Regions from separate parts of the Marinobacter flavimaris genome, predicted to be linked through region 1. Evidence: predicted binding sites of a transcription regulator. Region 1 holds the regulator's gene; the other holds the start of a gene.

Evidence for each region. Region 1 encodes LexA, which represses DNA repair genes until DNA is damaged. Its sites were predicted from a motif close to CTGTNTNNNNANACAG; they were not measured.
Region 2: recA (recombinase RecA) is a predicted target of LexA. The motif match lies at 1,917-1,932, and genes of this name have one in related genera.

Annotation. Positions count from the first base shown of each region.
Region 1 is NZ_CP171359.1:1,993,758-1,998,793, forward strand. It holds gene ACGK9W_RS09245 (DUF1329 domain-containing protein) at 1-86, opposite strand, end outside; gene ACGK9W_RS09250 (DUF6586 family protein) at 310-822, shown strand; gene ACGK9W_RS09255 (hypothetical protein) at 874-1,134, shown strand; gene ACGK9W_RS09260 (cell division inhibitor SulA) at 1,139-1,630, opposite strand; gene lexA (transcriptional repressor LexA) at 1,673-2,284, opposite strand; gene ACGK9W_RS09270 (amidoligase family protein) at 2,500-3,501, shown strand; gene ACGK9W_RS09275 (gamma-glutamyl-gamma-aminobutyrate hydrolase family protein) at 3,494-4,228, shown strand; gene ACGK9W_RS09280 (SIMPL domain-containing protein) at 4,260-4,964, shown strand; gene ACGK9W_RS09285 (translocation/assembly module TamB domain-containing protein) at 4,967-5,036, opposite strand, start outside.
Region 2 is NZ_CP171359.1:482,052-487,087, forward strand. It holds gene mutS (DNA mismatch repair protein MutS) at 1-1,283, opposite strand, end outside; gene pncC (nicotinamide-nucleotide amidase) at 1,365-1,865, shown strand; gene recA (recombinase RecA) at 2,030-3,076, shown strand; gene ACGK9W_RS02460 (flavodoxin family protein) at 3,097-3,567, shown strand; gene ACGK9W_RS02465 (PilZ domain-containing protein) at 3,583-3,960, opposite strand; gene ACGK9W_RS02470 (ATP-binding protein) at 4,178-5,036, shown strand, end outside.

The DNA.
Region 1 (5,036 bases):
GCCTCGGCGGCCGTGACCTTGGACAGGGCCTGTCCGGAAAACCCGAGAAAAACCAGTGCGACACCTGCAACCAGTTGGCTTCGCATCCCTTACACCTCCAGAAATTCATGCTGTTGGGTAGCCGCCACGAGCAGAACTCGCACAGCCGGGCGCCTTTTTGCCAAATTCAAACGGTCGTTTCAAGTGAATGTTTGTGTTTTATTGTGAAACCTCACCGCACAGAGAATGGAAGAAATTTGATAGCGAAAATGATATAGTGACGAATTAATTTTCGGGGTTATACCCGCGCTGGGGGATTGAAGGTATTCCATGGCCTCGCAATGGCACTCACTGGTTTCTCAAAAGCTCTTTCTCGCCCGCACGCTGCTTCAGCCACTCGACCGGCCCACAGACGAGGCTCAGGAACAACGTCCCAACGAGGCGGAACAGGCGCTGCGCCGGGAGGCCGCTATTCAGGGGGCGATCGAGCTGCTTCTGCGGTCTCGAAAACTGTTGCTGGTCATGGTTGCGAGGCTATACCAGAGAAAATCAGAGGAGCCTTCAACCCTTGATGAGCTGGTCGCTCTTATCGGGCCAGAACCGAGTGAAGTTGGCCGCCTGAAGGAGCTGGAACAGCGATCCGGGAGTTGGTGGAACCATCTGGAGCAACTCGAGCGCGCCCAAAGCAGACCCCCGGCGACCAAAAAAACCGTGAGCGAGGAAAACATCATTGCGGTATCGGCCGATTCCGGCCCGGATCGATCGTCGGCTGCGTTGATGAAAACGCTGACCGCCGTCAAACATTTTGCCGACGATCTGGAAGAGCAGCACAGCGAGTGGTAAGCCACTCCCAGCTCCGGTTATTCAAATCGTATTAACTTGAAGGTTTATTGAATGTCACCATCGTTTTTTGAAATCGTGCAATTGACCAATGGCGATTACGCCCTGCGCCGCATTGATGATGACAGTGCGCCACTGGTAAAAATCTCTTTTTCGGAAGAAGCCCGGGAAATGATGGAAGATCGGGATATGTCGGTTGCCAAAGCAATGATTGCAGCTGGCATTGAGGCTGTAGGCAATGTTGCCCACGATATCGACTGGGAAGATGACGAACTGGACGCCTCAGACGCCCAGCCCTCCTACACTCTGCATTGATCGGTTAACGCTGCCTGAGAACGACGCCGTGGCTATTGCCCTCGGCCGAGGCTCTTTGCAGGGATTCGAAGGCAGTTCGCCCCAGTTTACGGGTCCACATGACCACCGCGTGACAGGTGCCGGCACTGAGGGCTCGCTCTGCCAGGTCCTGGGCAGGATAGTCCGGTGTTGAACGCAGCACCAGCAATTCGCCGGCGACAATCCCGTGCATTTTTTGCCACTTGCTAACCAGCGCCTGGGGCGGGTCGATCCAGGCCAGCCAACGCTTCTCCTGATTCAGCTGGGTCAGCATTGGCAACAGCAGCTGGAAATTTTCTACCTGGCCTTCCGGCAGAATGATCTCCGTCACATTGCCACAGACTTTGGGTTCGGTGGTTTCCGGAGCGCGTCGGGCGCGAATGACGGAACGTCGCTCGCGGGCGGCGGTTGCCGACACTGAACAGGACAGAGCATTGGGGTTGTAGGCCAGATTCTGATTAAAGCTCATTTGTTCCATAATTCACCCGTTATTCAAACTATCTGAGGCTATCCGAACCGCTCAGTGCAGGTCAGAGCGGCGGATAACACCAACACCCAGACCCTCGATGAACAGCTCCTGTTCGGTCAGGTCCACTTCGATCGGTGCGAATTCTTCGTTTTCGGCAATCAGGTAGACTTTCGAGCCTTCCTTGCGGAAACGCTTTACCGTGACCTCATCGCCAACCCGGGCAACAACCACCTGGCCGTTGTGAACATCCTGGGTACTGTGAACTGCCAGCAGGTCGCCATCGAGAATACCGATGTCTTTCATGCTCATGCCCCGGACCCGCAGAAGATAATCTGCAGACGGCGAAAAGAATTCCGGCCGCAATGTGCAGTGGTCCTCGATGTGCTCCTGAGCAAGGATCGGACTGCCGGCAGCAACCTGACCAATGACCGGAAGGCCAAGGTCCTCTTCCGCCTCAGGCAGACGGATGCCGCGGCTGGCTCCCGGCACCATCTCGATGGCACCTTTCCTTGCCAATGCCCGGAGATGTTCTTCCGCGGCGTTGGCCGAACGGAAGCCCAGTTCTGCCGCGATTTCAGCACGGGTTGGCGGATAGCCGGTCTCGTCGACGTATCGGCGAATAATATCCAGTACCTGGGACTGCCTTGCTGTCAGCTTCATCAAGCTACTCCGCTATATCGGGATCGGGCCGCGGCAAACATCAACCTCTCGTAAGAGCGGCTCCGGCGGCCCTGTTTTTTTATACAGTAAACTGACTATATACAGTGTTTTATCCAGTGTAAAGTCGGCTCCCTGATTTTCTTGCAACCGCTTAATAATGAGGATCAACAGCGGTGTGATATGGTTAGGCCACTATTCCTCACGAACCAGGGAGCACCATGACTCAAGTCAGTGCCTGCAGGATGCCTGACATCCTAGAGACGAACGAAGGGAAGGAACGCCGGGTTGGCGTCGAGATCGAACTGTCTGGTCTGGGCTATGATGAGCTGGTTACATTGGCGGCGAAGATGCTGGAGGGCACACCTGAGCTCAAGTCACGCTATGTGACAACCTTGCAGACAGCTCTTGGCGACTTCACGGTTGAGCTTGATTCCGATCCGATCAAGGATCTTGATCTGGCGGATGAGCGCCTCCCCGAATCCATTCGTGAACTCGGTGGTCAGGCGATGGATGTGATCGACGCCGCGGCCGAACGCGTGGTACCCCTCGAGATCATCAGCCCACCCCTGAAGTTTTCCAGCGTCGAGGTGATTGAAACGCTCGTCGACAAACTCAGGAACGCCGGGGCACTGGGCAGCCGGGACGCCATCTATTTTGCGTTTGGCCTGCAGCTTAATCCCGAGTTGCCCGACCTCAGCCCGGAGACCCTGGTTCGTTACTTCCAGGCGTTCGCGGCCCTGTATGAATGGCTCAAGCACCGGCATCAACTGGACGTCAGCCGCAAATTCACTACGTACATCGAACCCTGGCACGGCCGCTACACCGAGCTCCTGATGGAGGATAACTATCATCCAAACCTCGGGGAGCTCATGGAGGATTACCTGGAGTTCAATCCTACCCGCAATCGCGCGCTTGACCTGCTTCCACTGTTTGCCCACCTGGACAAGGAACGGCTGGAACGTCATGTTCAGGATCCCAGGATAAAAAGCAGGCCAACCCTGCATTACCGGTTGCCGGATTGCGACATCGACAATCCCGGCTGGCATTTCTCAACCGTTTGGAACGACTGGGTCGTTCTGGAGCAACTGGCCAACAATCCCGACGACCTGGCCGACATGCGGCAACTGTTCCGGGAGCGGCGCAAACTGAATCTTCACAACCTGACCCACAGCTGGCGGGAAACCACTGACGACTGGCTGGCCAAAAACGGGTATGTCTGACGAGTCCAAAGAACAGGAACTTGAGGTTCCGGGCCTGACGATCGGCATCAGTGGTCCCGCTCGAAAAAGCCTTGCCCATCGCCTGATCAGCCTGGGTCTGCGCCTCCACGGTGCCCGGACCCACTATATTCGCCCCGGTTCACGGGTTGCCGTACCGATGCTTGATGGCCTGGTGCTGTCAGGCGGCACCCACGTCCATCCTGAACGTTATGGGCAGGAGCCACAGGTTACCGCCAATTATGACCGCAAGCGGGATAAAACCGATCAGTCACTGCTTGAGCAGGCTGAAGCCATTGGCATTCCCGTGCTCGGAATTTGCCGCGGCGCCCAGTTCATCAACGTTTTCCACGGCGGGTCCCTGTGCCAGAACGTGACACCGCTGAGGGTCAATACCCGGCATCGCCCACTGCTCTTGCCCCTGCAAACCGTGCGACTGGTAACGCACAGCCGGCTTGAGCAAGCCATGCGCTCACCGGTGATCGGCGCCAACCGGATTCACAGCCAGGCCATCAAGCGCCTTGGCCGCAACCTGCGCGTGACCGCCGTGGACAATGATCTGTTTGTACAGGCTATTGAAAGCACCGGACGCCAATGGCTAACGGGCATCCAATGGCACCCGGAATACCTGCTCTACCATGGCGGACACCGACGCATCTTTGGCCAGTTCGTGGATGCTGCCCGCCGATACAAACTGGCGCGCCTGGAACCGGATTCCGACGACGCCTGATCCATCCACGGTTTCCAAAGGAGGCACTACCATGAACGGACGGAACCGAAAGCTCCGTTTAAACCTGAAGTCCGGTTTTATTCTCCCTCTCGCGCTCACAGTACCTGCTCTGACAATGGCAGGTGAAGTTACGCTCACTGGCGAGGGCAGTGTCCGATACGAGCCCGACAGCGCCCGACTCCAGTTCACAGCCAGTGCCGAGCACGAGCTTCCCCAGAAGGCCACCGAACGGGTAGCGGCCCTGATGGCGCAGTGGCGCGAGGGTATTACCGAGTACCAGGATCAGCTCAATGATTACTCAGACGCGTCGGTAAACCTTTACACCCGAACGTTGCCCGCATCTGAAAGGGAGGAGCAACCCCGCAAGCAGGCCGTTGCCTCCCAGACCGTCAGCTTCAGCATCAGTGATCTTACTCTGCTCAACCCCTTGCTCCAGCAGGCCCAGGCTGTGGGCCTGGATTACCACCTGGGCCCTCACCAGTTCTTCCACTCAGATGAGACCGGTATGGAACAGGAAGCACTGGCCAGAGCCATCGCAGACGCCCAGGCCCGCTGCCGATTCGTGGCCAGTCAGCTCGACCAGAGCTGTGGTGATGTGGTCACCATCAACATCAATGGCGGGCACCGCCCGGTACCAATGATGATGGCGGAGGCCAAATCCATGTCGGATACGGTCTCGAGCGTGGGTGAGCGGGAAATCCGGGCCTCAGTGAGCGCCACCTTCGAGCTGGACTGAACTCAGAAATCCCGGGTGTAGAAGATATCCAGGGAGGCCGCCAGCCCGCTGGCAGCCTCCAGATAGAAGTAG
Region 2 (5,036 bases), 1.5 Mb from region 1:
ATGACACCGCCCTCACGGATCACAACCGGAGGGTTGTCGATAATGGAGCGCTCCAGCAGATCCGCCAGTTCCGGGTATTCACCAATGATGGTTGCCAGCTTGACGACATGGTGGGAGTTAACCGGTTTCAGGGTTTCCTGCAGATCTGGCAGTGCCTGGAAGGCATCCCGAAGCCTTGCCAGGTCTCGAGGGCGCGCTGACCGAAGGGCGACTCGGGCCAGTACCCGTTCAATGTCGCCCACGGTTTTCAACAGATCGTGCACAGGCTCGTAGTGAAATCCGTCGAGGAGCGCCGAAACGGCCTGCTGGCGCTGACGGACGATGTTCACGTCCCGAAGCGGGCGGTTCAGCCAGCGCCGAAGCTCCCGTCCGCCCATGGAGGTAGCGGTACGGTCCATCACCCAGGCCAGTGTGTACTGGTGGCCGCCCATCAGGTTGGTGTCGATCTCCAGGTTGCGGCGGCTGGCGGCATCCAGAATGACCGCTTCATCACGACGCTCGCGGGTCAGCTTGCGAATATGGGGCAGGGCGGTGCGCTGGGTTTCCTTGGCGTACTGCAGCAGACAGCCGGCGGCACAGACCGCCAGGTTCAGGTCTTCGCAGCCGAATCCGGTCAGGTCTCGCACCTGCAGCTGCTGGGTGATCACACGGCGTGCGGTATCGGATTCGAACAGCCAGGGACCCTGGCGTCGAATTCCGGTAAAGCCCTCCAGAACTTCCTCGTAAGGAAAATCCTCGCTGATCAGAATTTCCGCCGGGCGCAGTCGCTGAAGTTCACCCTGCAGGGCTTCCAGGTTCTCCAGTTCTGAAACGGCAAAACGGCCGCTGGAGATATCGAGTGAAGCAAAACCGAACTGCTCCCGATGGTTATAGATAGCCACCAGCAGATTGTCCCTGCGATCTTCCAGGTAGGCGTCGTCGCTCAGGGTTCCCGGTGTGACGATCCGCACCACCTGTCGCTCAACCGGCCCCTTGCTGGTGGCAGGATCTCCGATCTGTTCGCAGATGGCGATGGATTGACCTGCCCGAACCAGCCGGGCAATGTAGCCCTCAGAAGAGTGATAGGGGATGCCGGCCATGGGGATCGGATTGCCGCCAGATTGGCCCCGGGCGGTGAGGGTAATATCCATCAGCTCGGCCGCTTTCTTGGCATCTTCGTAGAACAGTTCGTAAAAGTCCCCCATGCGGTAAAAAACCAGTTCATTGGGGTGCTGGCCCTTGATCTTCAGGTACTGCTGCATCATTGGGGTGTGCTTGGAAAGATCGGTCTGAGCTGCTGACATGAACGGGTCCGGTAGCCTTGCTTTGGATGAAGGCGTGAATTGTAAGAAAATAACCGCCGTGATGAAACGAAGGAGGTCATTATGCTGGCCAGCGATCAGGAATTGGAAGAGGCAGGCAACCGCCTTGGTGAACGACTGCTGACAACCGGCCGTACCGTTGCGACGGCGGAGAGTTGCACCGGCGGCTGGGTTGCGAAGGTACTGACCGATCGTGCCGGTTCTTCGGCCTACGTGCTGGGTGGCCTTGTCACGTACAGCAATGAGGCCAAGCAGGGGCTTCTGGGCGTAACCCGGAAATCGCTGGATGAACACGGTGCGGTCAGCGAACCGGTGGTGCGGGAAATGGTTGCCGGTGCCCTGGTGGCGACAGATGCTGACGTTGCCGTGGCTATCAGTGGTGTTGCCGGGCCCGGCGGTGGCAGCGAGGAAAAGCCTGTGGGCACCGTCTGGTTTGCCTGGGGTAGCAGCCCGGCCTCCACCGTGGCCGTGGTAAAACACTTTGAGGGTGATCGTGATCAGGTTCGCAGGCAGGCCGTTCTCTTTGCCCTTCAAGGGGTTAACAATTTTGTGGACGAAGTCTGACGGCTTTCACATCCGGAGGGGTTGGTCTCCTCTGCGGGTTATGTTTTAATACTGTTCAAATATACAGGGAATGGGCTGTTCGAGCTGTACAGATTCCCGATTCACTATTTCGCTGCCAGCCTTTTCCTGAGGGTGGCGGCCCAGGCGACAGAGGGTTTGCACTGATGGAAGACAACCGCAAGAAAGCATTGAGCGCAGCACTTGGGCAGATTGAGCGCCAGTTCGGCAAGGGCGCCGTGATGAAAATGGGCGATCAGCCCCGCGAAGCCATTCCTGCGGTCTCCACCGGTTCCCTTGGCCTGGACGTTGCCCTGGGTATTGGCGGTCTTCCATACGGTCGAATTTGCGAAATCTACGGTCCGGAAAGTTCCGGTAAGACGACGCTCACCCTGCAGGTAATTGCCGAAGCACAGAAAGCCGGTAAAACCTGCGCATTCGTGGATGCCGAGCACGCGCTCGATCCGGTTTACGCCGAAAAGCTGGGCGTCAATGTGGACGACCTTCTGGTGTCCCAGCCGGATACCGGTGAGCAGGCCCTGGAAATTGCCGACATGCTGGTTCGTTCCAATGCGGTAGACGTGATCATCGTGGACTCCGTGGCGGCCCTGACCCCGAAAGCGGAAATCGAGGGTGAAATGGGCGACAGCCACGTGGGTCTGCAGGCGCGACTGATGTCCCAGGCGCTTCGCAAGCTGACTGGTAATGTCAAACACGCTAACTGCCTGATGATTTTCATCAACCAGATCCGTATGAAAATCGGGGTTATGTTTGGCTCGCCCGAAACCACCACCGGTGGTAACGCGCTGAAATTCTACTCCTCCGTTCGCCTTGATATCCGCCGCATTGGTGCCGTGAAAGATGGTGACGAAGTGGTCGGTAACGAGACCCGCGTGAAAGTGGTCAAGAACAAAGTATCGCCGCCGTTCAAGCAGGCCGAGTTCCAGATTATGTACGGTAAGGGCATTTACCACATGGCGGAAGTGCTGGATATGGGCGTCAAGGAAGGCTTTGTCGACAAGTCCGGAGCCTGGTACGCCTACAATGGCGACAAGATCGGTCAGGGCAAGGCCAACGCCTGCAAGTTCCTGGAAGAAAACATGGACATTGCCAACGAGATCGAAGCCAAGGTTCGGGACAAGTTGATGCCCAAGCCTGAACCCAAGAAAGACGCAAAAGAAGAGCCCGCAGAAGCCAACGGCGAGCTGCTCTAAGCTTGATGTAGGGAGGACGTATGGATGGCATGAAGAAACTTTTGATTGTTGCCCATGCGCCTTCCCCGAACACCCTCCGCCTACGAGAAGCTGTGGATGAGGGTGCCCGCCATGAAGATATCGAAAACGTTGAAGTAACCGTTCTGGCACCGTTGGATGCCGGTCCCGAAGACGTTCTTGCCTGCGACGCCATTATTCTGGGCACCACTGAGAATCTCGGGTATATGAGTGGTGCTTTAAAAGACTTCTTCGATCGCAGCTACTATCCCTGCCTCGAGAAAACCCAGGGGCTACCTTTTGCCTATTACATTCGCGCCGGCCATGACGGCACGGGCACCAAGCGGGCAATAGAAAGCATTACTACCGGGCTACGCTGGAAGCTGGTCCAGGAGCCTTTGATCTGCCGGGGTGAATACCGGGAAGAGTTTGAAGATCAGTGTCGGGAGCTGGGGATGTATGTTGCGGCCAGCCTTGACGCCGGGCTGGTTTGATTCCGAAGGCCTGGCTCAGCTGGCAAACCGGTTGTAGAAGCCTTCAATCCGCGACAGGGCATTGTCGACAGTTCGTGAATAGCCCTTCTTGTCCAGGCAATAGCTGAACTGGACACTGACGCGATAGCCGGTCTGGAAGGGCTGGCATTCCACCACCCGGGCACAAACCCGCGATTCGCTGATGTACTTGCCGTCAAAATCCATGAACAGACGGGCGCCCGGCTCTACTGGTCGGGGGCATAGCACTGCCATTCCGTACCGGTTGAGGTCCAGGCAGGTAACCGGCGTGGGGTGTTTGCCACGACCAAGGAAGCTACGCTCCCGGAGCTGGACCTTCAGGCAGGAGGCGGGGTAACGATCCTTGATTCTGCGCTCTGCGGAATCATTGGTCATACGCTGGCGTCCGTTGCGTGCATTGTTTTTATGGTTGGGACATAAAGTGTAGTTCCGGAAAGGCTGGCTGAAAAATGAGCGGCGGCGGAATTGTGAACTGCCTAACAAAATCCCGCGCAATGTGCGCGACTCCAGAAATCTTCGTGCTGAACGCGACAGAGCCGACCGCAGAATCTACAATGACCGGCCAATGTGTTAACCGTTACAGGACCAAACCTTGAAGTCACTGCCTCTGCACCAGCTTTACAAAGCCTGTGTTCTGAAAGATCTGCCGTTCAAAACCACCAAGCAACTGGAGCCCCTGGCTGAAATCGTTGGCCAGAACCGTGCCCAGGAGGCTGTGCGTTTTGCTCTGGCAATGCCCCATGGCGGTTACAACGTCTATGCCGTTGGCCGTAATGGCCTGGGTAAGCGCACCATGATGCTGCGTTACCTCGAGCATCATGTGGATACGGATCAGCAGAGCCATGACTGGTGCTACGTGGCCAACTTCGAGGAGCCGCGCATTCCGAAGCTGTTGCAGCTCCCGGCCGGGAAGGGTACCCAGCTCAAACAGGATATGGAAAAGCTGATGAGTCGCCTGGTCAAGGTTATTCCACAGACCTTTGACAGCGACAGCTTTCTTGAGCGCTCGGAACAGTTGAAAAACGAATACGGCAAAAAACAGGAAGACGAGCTCGAGAAGGTGGCGGCACAGGCCAAGCGCAAAAAAGTCAGCCTCACTGTGACAACCCCGGGCGGTTATCGGTTGGTGGCCATGAATGGCGACGAACCCCACACTGCGGAATCTTTCCAGGCTCTGACTGATGAGCAGCGCGACAAGTTCGAAGATGCCATCAACAAGCTTGAGAAAAAGCTCAGGCAGGCGCTCCGCAAACTGGCGGACTGGGAACAGGAATACGCTGATAAACAGCAAGCCCTGAACCAGGAGACCCTCGAGAGTATCTCAGGCCATCAGATCGATGAGCTGATCGAGAAATACAAGGATCTGCCGGACGTGGTCGCCTTCTTTGAGGCGGTTCGGGCGGACCTGGTTGAAAATCTCGAGATTTTCCTCGATGACAACGAGGAACAGG